3 regions of the Microbacterium sp. LWO12-1.2 genome follow, and region 1 is predicted to be linked to each of the others. Evidence: predicted binding sites of a transcription regulator. Region 1 holds the regulator's gene; each other region holds the start of a gene.
What was found. Region 1 encodes HrcA, which represses chaperone genes, less so after heat shock. Its sites were predicted from a motif close to TTNGCACTCGNNNNNNNCGAGTGCNAA; they were not measured.

Region 1 (5,516 bases):
CCTCCGGCTCGCGCCCTCTCAGGCTGCGCTCCACCGGTTCGTGATTGTCAGGCACCGACGCTCTTCTCGGTCAAGCCGCCACCCAGAACGTGGGCGTGGACGTGGAAAACGGTCTGTCCGGCGTTCGCACCGGTGTTGAACACCAGGCGGAAGTCGCCATCGGAGGTGTGCTGCTCCGCCAGCTGCTTCGCGAAGGCGATGAGCTCGGCGAGGAGCCCGGCGTCACCGGCTGCGAGTTCGGTCACATCGCGGTAGTCGGCGGTCTTCGGGATCACGAGGAGATGCACGGGCGCCTGCGGCGCGATGTCGCGCACGGCGAACAGCCGATCGGTCTCACCGATGATCTCGGCAGGGATCTCCCCGGTCAGGATGCGCGTGAAGATCGAGGGTTCCGTCATGGGATCAAGTCTACTGACCGCTGTGTGCAGCGTGCGTGGCGTCGCTCACCAACGGCCGAGCGCCACCGACAGCACCGCGATCGCCGCGGGCCCCGCTGTGGAGGTGCGCAGCACGGTATCGCCGAGCAGCGCACGCTCGGCTCCGGCGTCCGTGAGACGGGTCAACTCCTCTGGGGCGATGCCGCCCTCCGGCCCCACCACCAGCACGAGGTCGCGACCGTCGGAGACGATCTCGGACAGCCTTCCGGTCGCGGTCGGATCCATCAGCAGCACGCGTTGCGTCGCGGCCCTCTCCGCGAGCTGCGCTGTCGTGACGGGCGCAGCGACCTCAGGAACCCAGGCACGATGGGCCTGCTTCGCGGCCTCTCGCACGATCGATGCCCAGCGTTCACGACCCTTCACCGCTTTGGCGCCTTCCCAGCGGGAGATGCTCCGGCTCGCTTGCCAGGGCACGATCTCGTCGACGCCGAGTTCACACGCCGCCTGCACCGCCAATTCGTCGCGGTCGCCCTTGGCGAGAGCCTGGACGAGCACGATGCGCGGGGTCGGGGCCGGATGCTCCGCACGCTCCGAGATCCGCACGTCGACCTGCGCCGGAGACACCCCCTCGGCGACACCGGAGAGCCAGACTCCCTCACCGTCACCGATCGTGATCGCTTCTCCGACCCGCAGCCGACGCACGACCGCGGCATGCTTCGCCTCGGCGCCGGTCAGCGACACGATGTCTCCGACGGCAGCGTCCGACGCCGACTCGAGCAGGAAGTGCAGGGCCATCAGTCAGTGCTGTCCGCGGAACCGGTCGCGCAGCTTCGAGAACAGTCCCTGCTGGAACTGGGCGAGCTGCGGGCCCGGGGCCTTCGCCTTCTTCGCGAAGTCCTCGATCAGCGCGCGCTGCGCCGAGTCGAGCTTCGTCGGCGTCACGACCTGCACGCCCACGCGGAGGTCGCCGCGCTGGGTGCCGCGGAGCGGAGTGATCCCACGCCCTTTGATCGTCAGCACGTCTCCGGACTGCACACCGGGGCGGATCTCGAGGTCCACCTCGCCGTCCAGCCCTTGGATCGCGGTCTCGGTGCCGAGGATCGCGTCGGTCATCGACACCTCGAGCGTCGCGAGCAGGTCATCGCCGTCACGGCTGAACGCGGCGTGCGGGTTCACGGTGACCTCGACGTACAGATCCCCGTTGGGGCCGCCGGCCTTGCCGACCTCACCCGAACCGGGGAGCTGCAGGCGCAGACCGGTCTCGACGCCGGCCGGGATGTCGAGCGACACGGTGCGCCGCGAGCGGACACGCCCCTGGCCGCCACAGGTTCCACACGGGTACGGGATCGTGGTGCCGTAGCCCTCGCATGTACCGCAGGGCTGCGAGGTGACGACATTGCCGAGCAGACTGCGCACCTGGCGCTGCACGTGGCCGGAGCCGCCGCAGATGTCGCAGGTGACGGGCGATGTGCCCTCTTGGCAGCACGAACCCTGACAGGTCTCACACAGCACGGCCGTGTCGACGTCGATGTCACGGTGGGCGCCGAACACGACGTCGCCGAGGTCGAGCGTCACGCGCACGAGGGCATCCTGGCCGCGCTCACGACGCGAGCGCGGCCGTCCGCCGCGTCCGCCGCCCTGTGCGGCTCCGAAGAACGTCTCGAAGATGTCGCCGAAGCCGCCGAACCCTCCGAAGTTCCCGGCCGCACCGTCTCCGCCGCCCATGTCGTAGCGACGGCGCGACTCGTCGTCGCTGAGCACGTCGTACGCGTGGGTGACGAGCTTGAACTGCTCTGCGGCGTCCTCCCCCGGATTCACATCCGGGTGCAGCTGCCGTGCCAGGCGTCGGTACGCCTTCTTGATCTCATCGATGGAAGCGTCCCGGGACACCCCGAGAACCTCATAGTGGTCCGCCACAATCGCCTTTCTGCGTGTGTCTGTCGTCTGGGAGCCGCGTGTCAGCGACTCGCCTCGTCCTCATCGAGCATCCGCGTCAGATAACGGGCGACCGCCCGCGCTGCCGCGAGATTGCTCGGATAATCCATGCGCGTCGGTCCCATCACACCGACACGAGCCATCCCGCTGGGGGCGGCGTAGTTGCTCGCGACGATCGACGCCTCACCGAGACCGAACGGCGCATTCTCCGTGCCGATGCTGGCCGCGAGGCCGTGCTCGTCGGTCACCATCTCGCTCATCAGCCGCAACAGGGTCACCTGCTCCTCGATCGCCTCGAGCAGCGGATGGATGCTGCCGCGGAAGTCCTGCTCACGGCGGGCGAGCGTGGCCGCGCCTGCCATGACGAGCTTCTCCTGACGGAACTCGCCCAGCTCGTCGATCACGATCGCGGCGAGCGTGCGCAATGCCGCATCGTTCGGGGTGTCGACGGTGGCGAGAAGGTTCTGCAGGCGGTCTGCGGCGTCACTCACGGCACGACCGGTGATCAATGCGGACAGCCGCGCGCGCAGCAGAGCCAGGTCCGCCTCGTCGACCTCGACCGGAAGCGGGGCCATCCGCTGCGAGACACCGCCGGCGTCGGTCACGAGAACGATCAGGAGCCTGTTGGGCGCCAACGCGACGAGTTCGAGGTGCGTGAGGTGCGCACGGGCGAAGGAGGGGTACTGGGCCAGCGCCACCTGGCCGGTGAGCTGGGTGAGCACACGCACGGTGCGCGCCATCAGATCGTCGAGATCGGAGGGCTCGGCGAGGAACGACTCGATCGCTGAACGCTGCGCCGCTGACATCGGTCGGAGCTGGGCGAGATGGTTGACGAAGACGCGATAGCCCTTGTCCGTCGGCACCCGGCCTGAAGAGGTGTGCGGAGCGGTGATCAGCTCCTCGTCCTCGAGAAGAGCCATGTCGTTGCGGATCGTGGCCGCGGACACCCCGAACGAATGCCTGTCGACGATCGAGCGACTGCCGACGGGTTCATGGGTCTCGACGTAGTCCTGCACGATCGCGCGGAGAACCTGGAGTCCTCGCTCTGTGACCATCGACTTCTCCTTCCGCTGGCACTCGGATACTCAGAGTGCCAATTCTACCGGTGCGCGGAGCATTCCGCCCGTCTCACCCGTCGAGTCTCTCGTGCGCCGCTCCTTCGAGGCGGTTCGCGACCAGCGCGGCACGCAGCTGTGCGGCGCCTTCCGGCATCGTCGCCTCCATCCCGGTGAGCGTCAGGACGCGTCCGAGGCGGTAGTCCACGGTGTTCGGGTGCACGTGGAGCGCCGCCGCCGCCGCACGCCGATCGCCGCCGGATGCGAGGTACGCGTCGACCGTCTGCAGGAGTTCATCGCTCACGCCGTCGATCCGCCGGGCGAGCATTGCCCTTCCTGGCCCAGGTCGCGCGCTCTGGTACTCCAGAAGCAGGTCGCTCAGCGTGTGGACCGCACCTTCGCCACGGATCGCGAGAGCGATCTCGAGCAGTTCCTCCGCCACGAGGAGTGCGTCGGCGATCTCCGACACCCCCGCTTCCATCCATGCGCCTGTGCAGTGGGACCCGAATCCCGCGTGCAGGGCGCGCCGCAGGTCACCGACGGTGTCGCCTCCCTCACGCAGTGGCACGAGGGCCGTCCCACCGGCGGCCCCGAGGACGGCCAGCACCTCGCCGCGGGCCACGGAGTCGATCGCCGATCGGAGTCGCTGCGTCTCCCGTCGGGCGACGACGTCACCGGGCGAGGATTCCTCGGTTCGACGGAGCCGGACGACGAGGATGCCGTATCGCGACGCGAGGGTTCGGCCCGAGCGGTGCGCCTCGCCTTCGGCATCACCTCCCTGGGTGAGAGCGGTGAAGATCGCGAAACGGGCGTCTCTCTCGCCCAGTCGGGACACGGTCCAGGTCTGTTCGAAGTCTGCGGCGAGCGCGGAGGTGATCCGCTCCAGGTGCAGGAACAGCAGTCGGGCGCATTCGGCGAGCGCGGGAGCATCCGTCTCCTCCGCGGCGGCGCGCAATCGATCCCAGATGACCGCCACACCGCGGTGGTAGGCGGCGACGACGGAGGCGAAGGACGACCCCTCCTCGAATCGTCGTACCGCAGATGCCCGCAGCAGTTCGTCGTCGTGCGGTCGCCCTGTCAATGAGTCGGCAGCGGCCTGCAGACTGTGCTCGACTGCCCAGCGGATGTCGGCGGCGTGAGAGGCGTCGCCCGTTCCGTGCTGTTCCGGGTTGGTGGGTGCGATGGCGGCGATGATCCGATCGATGATCTCGCGGTTCCCGAGCAGGAGGTCGCGCACGCTCGTTCCCCCGAGCGCGAGGTCGGTGGTTGTCATAGATCACAAACTAGTCTCCCGAAACTCCGGACGGAGACCACTACTGGCGGATGGAACATGTGATCGAACATGAAAAGACGTCCCCTCCGTACCTGAAAGGTCGATGATGACCACTGTTTCCGCCCCCGCCTCGACGAAGAGCGATGTGCGCGCTGTCGAGAAGATCGGCTACTTCGCCGCGAACTTCGGCAACATCATCCTGAGCACGGTGATCAGCTCTTTCCTGCTGATCTATCTGACTGATCACGTCGGCATCAACGCCGCGGCCGTCGGCACGCTCCTCCTCGTCGCGCGTCTGGTCGACGGTGCGACGGACCCCATCATGGGGTACCTCGTCGACCATCTCCCCCGTACCTCCTGGGGCAGGTTCCGCAGCTATCTGCTCATCGGGGGCGCGGTCGGAGCCGTGGCGTTCGTCGCACTGTTCCTCGCCCCCGGTTTCGTGGGTGCGTCGCTGGTCGCCGCCTGGATCACGTACTTGATCTGGGGTCTGGCTTTCGACCTGATGGACATCCCCCTGAACGCGCTGCTCCCGGCGATGAGTGCCTCCCCCCGATCGCGCGGACAGCTCGCCGCGATCAAGGGCACGACCTACTTGATCGGCACCCTCGTGGTGATCGGCGTCTCCCTGCCGGTGGTCGCTCTCCTCGGCGGCGGTGCACTGGGCTGGCAGGTGTACGTCGTCATCATCGCCGCCGTCTCCTTCGCCCTCACTGCCACCGGTGCGCTTCTGGTGCGGGAGCGGGTGGCGCCGTCCACCGCGGAGCCCTACCGCTTCTCGGATGCGAAGGCGCTCTTCCTCTCCAGTCGCGCCGTTCCCGTGCTGCTCGTGTCGAAGCTCGCCACGAGTGCCGCCAACGCCGCGCTGATGGCCGG
Region 2 (5,516 bases), 1.2 Mb from region 1:
GTGCCTGATCTACGGCGCGACCGAGGGCACGGCCGACATCCGCTGTGAGGACCCCGTTGCGGGGGAGGGGCTCTGGGTCGAGCACGTCGATCCGGTGTCGGCGCAGAAGACGCGAGTCGAATGGGGATTCACCTCGAACCACGGCACCAACCTGGTGATCACTCGGGAGGGTGGGCTCGATCGTGGCGCCGTCGAAGAGTGAGCGGGTCGAGCTGCGCGAACTGCAGCGGAAGGCCTATGGCCGCGACGGCGGGCTGACGGATGCGGAGGCGCGACGGCTGCGGGAGCTGGAGCACGTAGCAGCACCAGCGGCAGTGGCGGCACCAGCGGCAGTGGCGGCACCGGCGGCACCGGCGGAGACGAGCACTGATGCCCCGCTTGCGGCGAAGCGTTCGCTTGCGGACGGTGCAACGGTCACGGAGGAGCTCGGACTCCCCGACGTGGACACCGCCGCGGGATCTGCAGTGCCGTCCGTGGAGGGTGTCTCGGTGTCGCGCGAGCGCGTCGAGGACGCGCGAGGCGGCGCGGGCCACGTCCGCGCGATCCTGAGGACGCAGTGGCGCCTCCTCACCGCGGCCGCTGTCGTGCTCCTCGCGATCGGTGTCGGCGCCGGGTGGGCGCTGTTCGGAAACCGGAGCGACGACATCCCTTTGAACGAGGCCCAGCAGCAGCGCAAGCTGGAGCTCTACGAGAAAGGCGGGTACGACGAGGGCTCGGTGCGTGCCATCGGCCAGGACGACGACGCACTGGTCTGGTACGGCACCAGGAACGACGGCGAGAACGTGTGTCTCGTGCTCGATGTCGGCGCAGAGACCGGCCAGAACTGTCAGCGCAGTGACGACCTGGGCGCGAACACCTTCGGGCTCTCGGCCATGACGATGATTCCCGGAGAGGGGGATTCCCCCGCGGCCAGCGTCCTGGCCTACCTGATGTATTCGACCGCGGGCGTGCCGCTCGTCAGCATCCAACGCTGGGATCAGTCCAACGGCGTCGTCGAGCAGTTCGCCGGCGAGGATCGCGCGAGGGCCGAGGAACTGATGGATGGTGCCGAAGTCATGAACCTCACGATCGTGGGGTACTTCCGCGACCAGCCGGTCTGGCTCCTGGATCGGTGGAACGGCGACGGCGCGGAGACCTGCCTCATCGTCGACGGCGCGGCGGGGCAGTCGACGTGCCGCCCGAATGATGATGCACTCTCCGATGGCATCGCCGTGTACGTGTCGGATGACGAGGTCGTGCCGGGCGAGGAGATCGATGCGCTCACCATCTGGAGCCTGGAGGTCGGGTACACGCCGAGCCAGACGCCCTATCTGACGATCATCCGCGATCCCGAATCGGTGTCGGTGACAACGGACGGCGACATGTGGATCGACGGCTCGAAGATCGAGCTCGGAGGCGAGTACGGCGACCCGATCGAGGTCGTCCCGCCCACCACCGACTCGACGGGCTGAGTGCGGCTCTACGCGGCGGGCGGCACCCGGTCGGCGAGGATGGCGCGGCGTTGGTCGCCGATCCTGGCGAGGATCAGGGTGGCACTGCGGTCCCCGCGTAGCGTGAGCTTCTTGCGGAACGCCGCCGGGTCGATGTCGACTCCGCGCTTCTTGATCTCCAGAGTGCCGATGCCCTCAGCCTTCAGCACCGCGCTGATCGCCTTGGGGTTCGCGGCCATGGTCTCGCGCACCCGGAACGTCTGCACGAACGGACTGGTGACCGCGGCGTCCGAGGTGAGATAGGCGATCCGCGGGTCGAGCATCCCGGCATCCAGACTCCGTGCCACGTCGCCGATCAGGCGAGCGCGGATCACGGCGCCGTCGGGCTCGTGCAGGAAAGCGCCCAGCTCGCGAGCCGGCTCGTCCTCCGCGTCTGCGCTCGCCGTCAGCTCGTGCGACCGGTCGCCTCGCATCACCAGCGCCGCGCGTCTGACGCCGGTGCGGGCCAGCGCTCCTGTCCAGACCACGAGCTCCACGACGCTCCCGTCGGCACTCACCCACTGTGCTTCTGCGTCGCCGGGGAGGGCATCGCGGTCGTGCGCCGGACCGAGTTTGATGCCGGTCGGGACGCGGGAGGCGAGGTCGAATGCCCAGTCCAGCGAGGGGGAGTAGTCGTCGGCGGAGACGCGCCTGGTCTCGCTGTGTCCGGAGGTGCGGCGTGCGGGGTCCATCCACACTGCGCCGCTGGTCGACAGGTCGGCCTCTTCGGCGGTGCCGTGCCGCACGACGGCTCCCGAGCCTTCGCCCTCGACGGGACCGAAGGGCGCGAGGTTGTACGCGGCGATGGCGGCCGTGACCTCGTCCGCGTCGACCGCGAGCACGTCGAGGCCCGCCCCGGCGAAGGCGAGCGCATCGCCGCCGATGCCGCAGCCGAGATCAGCGACGTTCGTGATACCGGCCCGGCGGATGCGCTGGGCGTGACGCACCGCGACCGGCAGACGGGTGGCCTGTTCGAGCCCGGCGCGGGTGAACAGCATCCGCGCGGCGAACGCGCCGAACTTCGCGGATGCCTTCGCACGCAGATGCGCTTGGCCGACGACCGCGGAGACCAGATCGGGAGAGTGGCCTGCGGCGCGCAGCCGCGACACGGCACGGGTGACCTCGGCGGTGGAGTCGATCGGTCCGAGGCCGTCGAGCAGCTCCAGACCGTCGGGGGTCAACAGGGCCTGCAGTTCGGACATCTCCACGTGCCCAGCCTAGGCTGCCGGCGCCGCGGCGGAGGTGCTCCGCACGACCCGGATTGGCACTCGCATTGCATGAGTGCCAGCGGAACGCATAGACTGGATTAGCACTCTCGGGTTGAGAGTGCGAACAAGTCTTTCGTGTCAGCGTCAAGAAAGAAGAGGTAGACCGTGTCGGTTTCCATCAAGCCGCTCGAGGACCGCATCGTCATCAAGCAGGTCGAGGCCGAGCAGACCACCGCCAGTGGCCTGGTCATCCCCGACACCGCCAAGGAGAAGCCCCAGGAGGGTGAGGTCGTGGCGGTCGGCCCCGGTCGCATCGACGACAACGGCAACCGTGTTCCGCTCGACGTCGCCGTGGGCGACCGCGTGCTCTACAGCAAGTACGGCGGCACCGAGGTGAAGTTCGGCGCAGACGAGTTCCTCGTCCTGTCGGCCCGCGACGTCCTCGCGGTCGTCGTTCGCTGAACCAGCGTTCCTCGAAGGGGCTCGGGTGCTACGGCACTCGGGCCCCTTCTGCGTTCCCGGGGATGCCCGGTAGCGCGCACGGCCAGGCGGCATCCGTTTCCTGCCAAACTCGGCGCCCTCGCTGACACCCGCCCCAGAGAGGCTCAGCGCGGGCATAGGGTTGTGCGGTGACCCCCGATACGACCAACCGCGCGACGCAGACGGCCGGGGTCGGATTCGCCGGTGCCGCCTACCTCCTCTGGGGTGTCCTTCCCCTCTACTTCCTCCTTCTCGCGCCCACCGGGCCGTGGGAGGTCGTCGCCTGGCGCGTGCTGCTCTCCTTCGTGTTCTGCCTGCTGCTGCTCACGGCGATGCGCGGATGGGCGGCCTTCCACGCGATCATCCGTCAGCCGAAGCTGCTCGGATGGACCGCACTGGCCGGGCTCCTGATCTACGTCAACTGGCAGGTCTTCCTCATCGGCACGCTGAACAACAACGTCGTCGAGACCAGCCTCGGCTACTTCATCAACCCGATCACCACGGTGCTGCTCGGAGTCTTCGTGCTGAAGGAGCGCATCCGCCGCCTCCAGTGGGCTGCCATCGCCATCGCGGCGATCGCCGTCATCGTGATCGTGGTCGCCCACCGCTCGTTCCCGTGGATCGCGCTCTCACTGACGGCATCCTTCGGCATCTACGGCCTCATCAAGAAGAAGATCGGCCCCGCGGTCGATGCCGTCAGCGGACTGACGCTCGAGTCCTTCTGGCTGATCCCGATCGCGATCGTGCAGCTGATCATCGTCGCGCAGACCCCCGCCGGCCTGACGATGGGAACCCAGGGTGGATGGCACGCGACCCTGCTCGCCCTGGCCGGCGTCGCCACTGCGGTGCCGCTGCTGCTCTTCGCGGCGGGCACGCGACGTGTGAACCTGACCGTGATCGGGATGATCCAGTTCATCACCCCGGTGATGCAGTTCATCATCGGGGTCGCGGTGCTGAACGAACCGATGCCGCCGGAGCGCTGGGCAGGGTTCATCATCGTCTGGATCGCCATCACGGTCTTCCTCGTCGACCTGGTTCTCGCCACCCGCCGCGGCCGTCTGATCGCGCAGGCCGAGTTCATCTGATTCCGAGGTCCAGAGCGGCAGGAACCCGGTGTCGGATCGTTAACGCACCGAGATACTTGCGACCCCTCAGCGCGCGTCTCACGCCCTAGGGTTAGAGCACCCGACCGTGGTCTCGATCCACGTTCAGTTACGCAAGGGAGCACCAATGAACGCATTGAAGGGTTCGCGTACCGCGAAGGTCTTCGCAGGGATCGCGCTGCTCAGCGCGTCCGCCGTCGTCGTCGCTGGTTGTAGCAGCACACCCTCCGACGAGGGGACGGGTGGCGAGAAGCCGGCCGCCGACCTCACACTCAAGCTCGGCTCGCTGCTGCCCCAGACGGGTTCGCTGGCGTTCCTCGGACCGCCCATGGAGTCCGGCGTCGGCCTGGCCGTGCAGGAGGTCAACGATGCGAAGGCCGGCGTCACGATCGAGCTGACCGCCGAAGACGAGGGCGACACCGACACGAAGGCGTACGAGACGTCGATCACCAAGCTCCAGGGCGCTGGCGTCTCCGCGATCGTCGGCGCTGCCGCATCCGGTGTCTCCAAGCTGATCCTCGACGGCAACGTGAGCGCGGGGATCCTCCAGATCTCGGCGTCGAACACGTCGCCGGACTTCACCACGTGGGACGATGACGGACTCTACTTCCGCACCGCGCCCAGCGACCTGCTGCAGGGCGAGGTGCTCGGCAACCTGATCGCCGAGGACGGCGCCAAGACGCTCGGCATCATCTACCAGAACGACGCCTACGGCACCGGTCTGTTCGACGCCATCAAGACCACGTTCGAAGGTACCGGCGGCGAGGTCGTCGCAGATGCATCGTTCAACGTCGGTGACGCGCAGTTCGACGCACAGGTCGAGACCATCAAGGCGCAGAACCCTGACGCCGTCGCGATCGTCTCGTTCGACCAGTTCAAGACCATCGCGCCGCTGCTGGTGAACGCCGGCATCTCGGCCGACAAGTTCTACATGGTCGACGGCAACCTGTCCGACTACGGTGACGAGATCCCGGTCTCGCTCGAGGGCGCACAGGGAACCAAGGCAGGTCCCGTGCTCGAGGACGACTTCACCGATCGTCTCCAGACGTACTGGACGGGTGAGGGCAACCCCGAGGTCAAGGACTTCACGTACGCGGCTGAGGCGTACGACGCCGTTGTGCTGGTCGCCCTGGCTTCGCTTGCTGCCGGCTCCACGGAGGGCGCGGACATCGCGGCCAAGATGCAGGAGATCTCGGGTGGTTCCGGCGAAGGTGAGAAGTGCACGAGCTTCACCGACTGCGCCAAGATCATCAACG
Region 3 (5,516 bases), 570 kb from region 1:
GCCGAAGCCGGGGCGTTTCTGTTCAGCGTGTGGTGTGGATCAGAAGTCCATGCCACCAGACGGGTCACCCATCGGAGCCGAAGCCTTCTCAGGCTTGTCGGCGACGACGACCTCGGTCGTGAGGAAGAGAGCCGCGATCGAAGCTGCATTCTGCAGCGCCGACCGGGTCACCTTGGCCGGGTCGATGATGCCGGCCGCGAACATGTCGACGTACTCGCCCGTGGCTGCGTTCAGGCCCTGGCCCGAAGGAAGCTCGGAGACCTTGTTCGCGACGACACCCGGCTCGAGACCGGCGTTCAGCGCGATCTGCTTGAGCGGAGCCTCGATAGCGACGCGGACGATGTTCGCTCCGGTCGCCTCGTCACCCGTCAGGTTGAGGGCGTCGAGAGCCTTCGTGCCCGACTGGATCAGCGCGACGCCACCACCGGGGACGATGCCCTCCTCGACGGCTGCCTTCGCGTTGCGGACGGCGTCCTCGATGCGGTGCTTGCGCTCCTTGAGCTCGACCTCGGTCGCGGCGCCCGCCTTGATGACGGCGACGCCACCGGCCAGCTTGGCCAGGCGCTCCTGCAGCTTCTCGCGGTCGTAGTCGCTGTCGGTGTTCTCGATCTCGCGACGGATCTGGGTCACGCGACCGTCGATCTGGTCTGCCTCGCCGGCACCCTCGACGATCGTGGTCTCGTCCTTGGTGACGATGACCTTGCGGGCACGACCCAGCAGGTCGAGCGTGGCGTTCTCCAGCTTGAGACCGACCTCTTCGGTGATGACCTGACCACCGGTGAGGATCGCGATGTCCTGCAGCTGCGCCTTGCGGCGGTCGCCGAAGCCGGGAGCCTTGACGGCGACCGACTTGAAGATGCCCTTGAGCTTGTTGAGCACGAGCGTCGCGAGAGCTTCGCCCTCGACGTCCTCGGCGATGATGACGAGCTCCTTGCCGTCCTGGATCACCTTGTCGACGATGGGCAGAAGGTCCTTGATGTTGGAGATCTTCTGGTTCGCGATCAGGATGTAGGCGTCCTCGAAGACGGCTTCCTGGCGGTCGGGGTCCGTGACGAAGTACGGGTTCAGGTAGCCCTTGTCGAAGCGCATGCCCTCGGTGAGCTCGAGCTCGGTGCCGAAGGTCTGGGACTCCTCGACGGTGACCACACCCTCCTTGCCGACCTTGTCGATCGCCTCGGCGATGAGCTCGCCGATCGCGGGGTCAGCGGCCGAGATGGAAGCGGTCGCGGCGATCTGCTCCTTGGAGTCGATCTCCTTGGCGCTGGCGAGCAGCTCCTCGGTGATAGCCGCGACGGCCTTCTCGATGCCGCGCTTCAGCGAGATCGGGTCAGCGCCGGCTGCGACGTTGCGCAGGCCCTCGCGGACGAGCGCCTGAGCCAGGACCGTGGCGGTCGTGGTGCCGTCACCGGCGACGTCGTCAGTCTTCTTGGCGACCTCCTTGACGAGCTCCGCACCGATCTTCTCGTACGGGTCGTCGAGCTCGATCTCCTTGGCGATGGAGACACCGTCGTTCGTGATCGTGGGGGCGCCCCACTTCTTCTCGAGAACGACGTTGCGGCCGCGCGGGCCGAGGGTCACCTTGACCGCGTCGGCGAGGATGTTGAGGCCGCGCTCGAGGCCGCGGCGGGCCTCCTCATCGAAAGCAATGATCTTTGCCATGAGTTTTTTCGTCCCTCCTGGACGTAGACGTTGGGTTTAGCACTCAGAGTGTGAGAGTGCTAACGCCATTCTGGCACTCGACCCCTCCGAGTGCAAGCCGCCGGAGCCCGGTGCCGGTCGGGCGTCAGGAGGCGGGATCTCCGGTGGGTGTCGCCGGAGCCGTGGTGGAGCGATCAAGGCCGATCACGACGGTGAGCTGCTCCCCGTCCGTGCGGTTGAGGCCGGCGTAGACATCGCTCTGCTGCACGTCGGCACCACCGATCAGGTTCGCCAGGCCGATGGCCGCGAGCTCATCGTCGTCCTCGACGTAGTAGACGGTCGTCGTCGCGAAGTCCGTGCTGTCGCTGTCGCTCGCGTAGACCGTGTCAGCCGCCCAGCCCTCGTTGATCAGGAGGGTGCGCACCTGCTCGTCGAGACCCTCCTCCGGCGTCGCGTTGAGGATCATCACCGAGAAGGCCGTGTCGACCACGCCGGTCTCCTCCGGCGTCGGCACGGCGCTCGGCGCCGCTTCGGGGAACAGGTCGATGCGCCCCATGACCACGAGCGATCCGAAGATGCCGGCGATGATCAGCACGAGCGCGGCGACGAAGGACCACAGCAGCACCACCCAGCCGTTCATCCCGGGGGCTTCTGCGCGGTGCGCCCCGACGCGGCCGGAGGTGCGAGGGACATCATCGAAGCGATCGCGGGTGGGCTTTGACACCCCTCGATGCTAGCGGCACGCGCCTGGCAATCCGCATCCGCATCCGCAGATGAGTGGAACGGGTGCGCTCTCAGCCCACGAAACCGGGCGTGCGCATGGCGCGATGTGAGGCACGTGAGTCCCGGAGCCGGCGCAGGCGCCGCACCAGCATGGGATCGTATTCGAGTGCCGCCTCTGACTCGACCAGGCGTCCGAGCACCTGGTAGTACCGAGCGGCGCTCATCCCGAGCTGGGCACGGATGATCTCTTCCTTCGCCCCACTGTGACGCGGCCAGGCCGCCTCCAGATGGAGGACAGCGCGATCGCGCTCCGTGAGGTCTCCGAGCATGGCTCCAGGTTAGGACTCCTGCGTCGCAGAAGCGGTGCGCCACTCCCACCAACGCCCGAGCGGATCCGCCGCTGCACGTACCCGCCCGTCAAGCGCGACGACGAATCCCGGCCAGGCCGCCGGGTCGATCGGAGGCGTCCAGACATCGAGCAGGCCGGGAGGATCGATCGTGATCCATCGGGCGGACATCTGGCTGATCCGTTCGATCAACGCCAGGCGATGCGCACGCGGGATATGCACGAGCACCCCCGGCGTGGTGACGACGAGCGTCGCGTCTCGGGGCGCTCGGGCGGCGAGCGCATCCAGCTGCGCCAACGCATCACCGGCGATGAGGAGCGGCGGGTCGGCTGCGGCGATGGTCGCGGCGGCCTCGATGCGTTCCTCGCGTCCGGCCTCCCCCGGCCAGACGAGTCCGCGCAGCCAGCGCCGGTCACGCTCCTCCGCGACGTCCAGGGGCGCGAGGTCGATACCAGCGCGCCAGACCACCTCCGGCATCCGCAACGACGGAAGGGGCCCGGTCACCCGGCTCGTCAGGACGACCGGAGACTCCCCTGACGACGGATCGAGCGCCGCTCTTACGCGCCCGTCGTCCCCGACGAATCGATAGGAGTACCGATCGGGGTACAGACACAGCCCGGCCGCCGCACCGAGTTCGAGCAGCGCGACAGGGCCGTCGATCTCCGACAGCACCGCCAGCAGGGCCGCGAGTCGCAGCGGCTCATTGGTCTGGAGCGAGCGGACCGTGCACTCGGCGACGATGTCGTCCGCGTGGCGGAGCACGAAGTCACGCCAGCGCGGGTATCCCCCGAGCGGCGCACCGAGCAGGCGGGTCACGGCGAACACCAACGGAGGCTGGCGGCGGTTCTCCGGGATGCGTGAAAGGACCGCCTGGACGGCAGCGTCTCCGGCGACACCGCGCGCCCACTCCTCGTACAGGGCGCTGCGGCCGGGGGCCTCCTCTGCGGCGAAGCGGGCGTAGCGCAGCTGTACGGCATCCGTCATACGCCCATTGTCGCCCGGCGCAGCCGTCCGCCCGTCGGAGGAGGGAGAATGGAGAAGACCCAGGAGGACGCATGGCCTACAGCGTGGACAAGACCGAAGACGAATGGCGCGAGGAACTCGGCGCGGAGCAATACGCCGTGCTGCGCCAGGCGGCGACCGAGCGCGCCTGGACCGGCGAGCTGCTCGACGAGGGCCGTGCGGGCCTCTACACCTGCGGTGCCTGCGGGGCGGAGCTGTTCCAGAGCGGCACCAAGTTCGACTCCGGATGCGGATGGCCGAGCTTCTACGAGTCGATCCGTCCCGAAGCCGTGCAGCTCATCGAGGACACGACCCTGGGCATGGTGCGCACCGAGGTGCGCTGCGCGAACTGCGGTTCGCACCTCGGCCATGTCTTCCCCGACGGCTTCGGCACGCCGACCGGCGACCGGTACTGCATGAACTCGATCGCGCTGAACTTCACCCCCGAAGCGTCGTGACCGCGCTCGACGCCGTCCGCGCTCGTCAGTCCTGGTCGAAGGTCGACGACACCGCACCCTCGCACGATGAGCTGCTGACGCTCGTCGCCGCGGCGGGAAGAGTCGCCGACCATTCGTCGTTGCGTCCGTGGCGTCTGATCGAGCTGCGCGGATCCGACCGCCAGCTCCTCGGCGCCGCGATCTCGAAGGCCCAGGGAGACAAGTCGCCGTCGACCAAGCCGTTGCGGGCCCCGCTGCTGATCGCCGTGGTCGCCAGCTACCGCAAGAGCGACAAGGTGCCCCGGTGGGAGCAGGAGGCCGTCGCCTCGGGCGTCGCGCACATGCTCAGTCTGCTGCTCGATGACGCCGGGTGGGGAGTGCTCTGGCGCACAGGGCACTACACGCGGGCGAAGGCCGTGGCCAAGGCGCATGGGCTGGACAAGAACGAGGAGCTCCTCGGCTGGCTCTACGTCGGCGGCAAGCCCGCCGGCAAGAAGCCGGGACGCCGCAAGGCCGTCGATGCCCGCAAGCTCGTCAGCCGGATGCCGAAGGCGAAGAAGAAGTAGTCGTTCAGTCCCTGCGACGGCGGCGCGGTAGAGCCACGGCGACGGACGCCGCAGCCACGACCACCATTCCGATGATCTGCCAGGGGGCGGGACCGGACACCGGGGGCCACAGCAGATCGATCACGACTGAGGTCGTGAGCTGTCCCAGCACGGAGCCGAGCCCCATCAGCAGCACGCCGGTCTGGCCGACGATGAATGCGCCCAGCAGGATGTAGGCGAAGCCGAGGAAGCCGCCGAGATACAGCCAGGGTTCACTCGGGAGGGCGTCCGGGGCACCGCGCAGGGCGATACTCACCCCGGCTGCGAGCAGCAGCACGATCGTCCCGGCGATGAAGCTCATGAGTGTGGCGATGATCGGGGATTGCACCCGCTGCGCGAGACGACCGTTGGTCGCGGCCTGCCAGGCGATTCCGACTCCCGCCGCGAACGGTAGCAGCAGCATCCACAGCGGCGCCGTCGCCAGCACGTCTCCACTGAGCGAGATGGCGACCGCGGCGAGCGCGAGCAGCCCGCCGAGCACACGTCCAGGCGTGACCGCGACCACTCCGGCCGGACCGAAGCCGATCCGATCGAGCACCAGCCCGTGCAGCGTCTGCCCCGCGACCACCCCGACCGTGAAGAGCGAGACGCCCAGTATCCCGGCGGTGAGGCCCTGGGTCGAGACGGTGAGTGCGCCACAGGCCCCACCCAGCAGCATCCACAGCGGGATCGTGCGAGCGCGCACGCCCCGCCACAGCCGCCCGACTCCTCGGCGGCCGGAAGGAAGCGCGGCGACCACGACCACGAGAGCGAGCAACCCGACG

Region 2: groES (co-chaperone GroES) is a predicted target of HrcA. The motif match lies at 2,731-2,757, and genes of this name have one in related genera.
Region 3: groL (chaperonin GroEL) is a predicted target of HrcA. The motif match lies at 1,696-1,722, and genes of this name have one in related genera.

The regions. Positions count from the first base shown of each region.
Region 1 is NZ_JBEGII010000001.1:1,511,664-1,517,179, forward strand. Features, by position in the region: gene MRBLWO12_RS07225 (HIT domain-containing protein) at 48-398, opposite strand; gene MRBLWO12_RS07230 (16S rRNA (uracil(1498)-N(3))-methyltransferase) at 444-1,172, opposite strand; gene dnaJ (molecular chaperone DnaJ) at 1,176-2,294, opposite strand; gene hrcA (heat-inducible transcriptional repressor HrcA) at 2,336-3,367, opposite strand; gene MRBLWO12_RS07245 (PucR family transcriptional regulator) at 3,441-4,640, opposite strand; gene MRBLWO12_RS07250 (MFS transporter) at 4,747-5,516, shown strand, end outside.
Region 2 is NZ_JBEGII010000001.1:296,511-302,026, forward strand. Features, by position in the region: gene MRBLWO12_RS01485 (hypothetical protein) at 1-202, shown strand, start outside; gene MRBLWO12_RS01490 (hypothetical protein) at 183-1,451, shown strand; gene MRBLWO12_RS01495 (class I SAM-dependent methyltransferase) at 1,460-2,677, opposite strand; gene groES (co-chaperone GroES) at 2,843-3,139, shown strand; gene rarD (EamA family transporter RarD) at 3,307-4,242, shown strand; gene MRBLWO12_RS01510 (ABC transporter substrate-binding protein) at 4,388-5,516, shown strand, end outside.
Region 3 is NZ_JBEGII010000001.1:2,081,217-2,086,732, forward strand. Features, by position in the region: gene groL (chaperonin GroEL) at 40-1,659, opposite strand; gene MRBLWO12_RS09940 (LytR C-terminal domain-containing protein) at 1,784-2,362, opposite strand; gene MRBLWO12_RS09945 (DUF3263 domain-containing protein) at 2,433-2,690, opposite strand; gene MRBLWO12_RS09950 (DUF2332 domain-containing protein) at 2,700-3,692, opposite strand; gene msrB (peptide-methionine (R)-S-oxide reductase MsrB) at 3,764-4,168, shown strand; gene MRBLWO12_RS09960 (nitroreductase family protein) at 4,165-4,713, shown strand; gene MRBLWO12_RS09965 (DMT family transporter) at 4,718-5,516, opposite strand, start outside.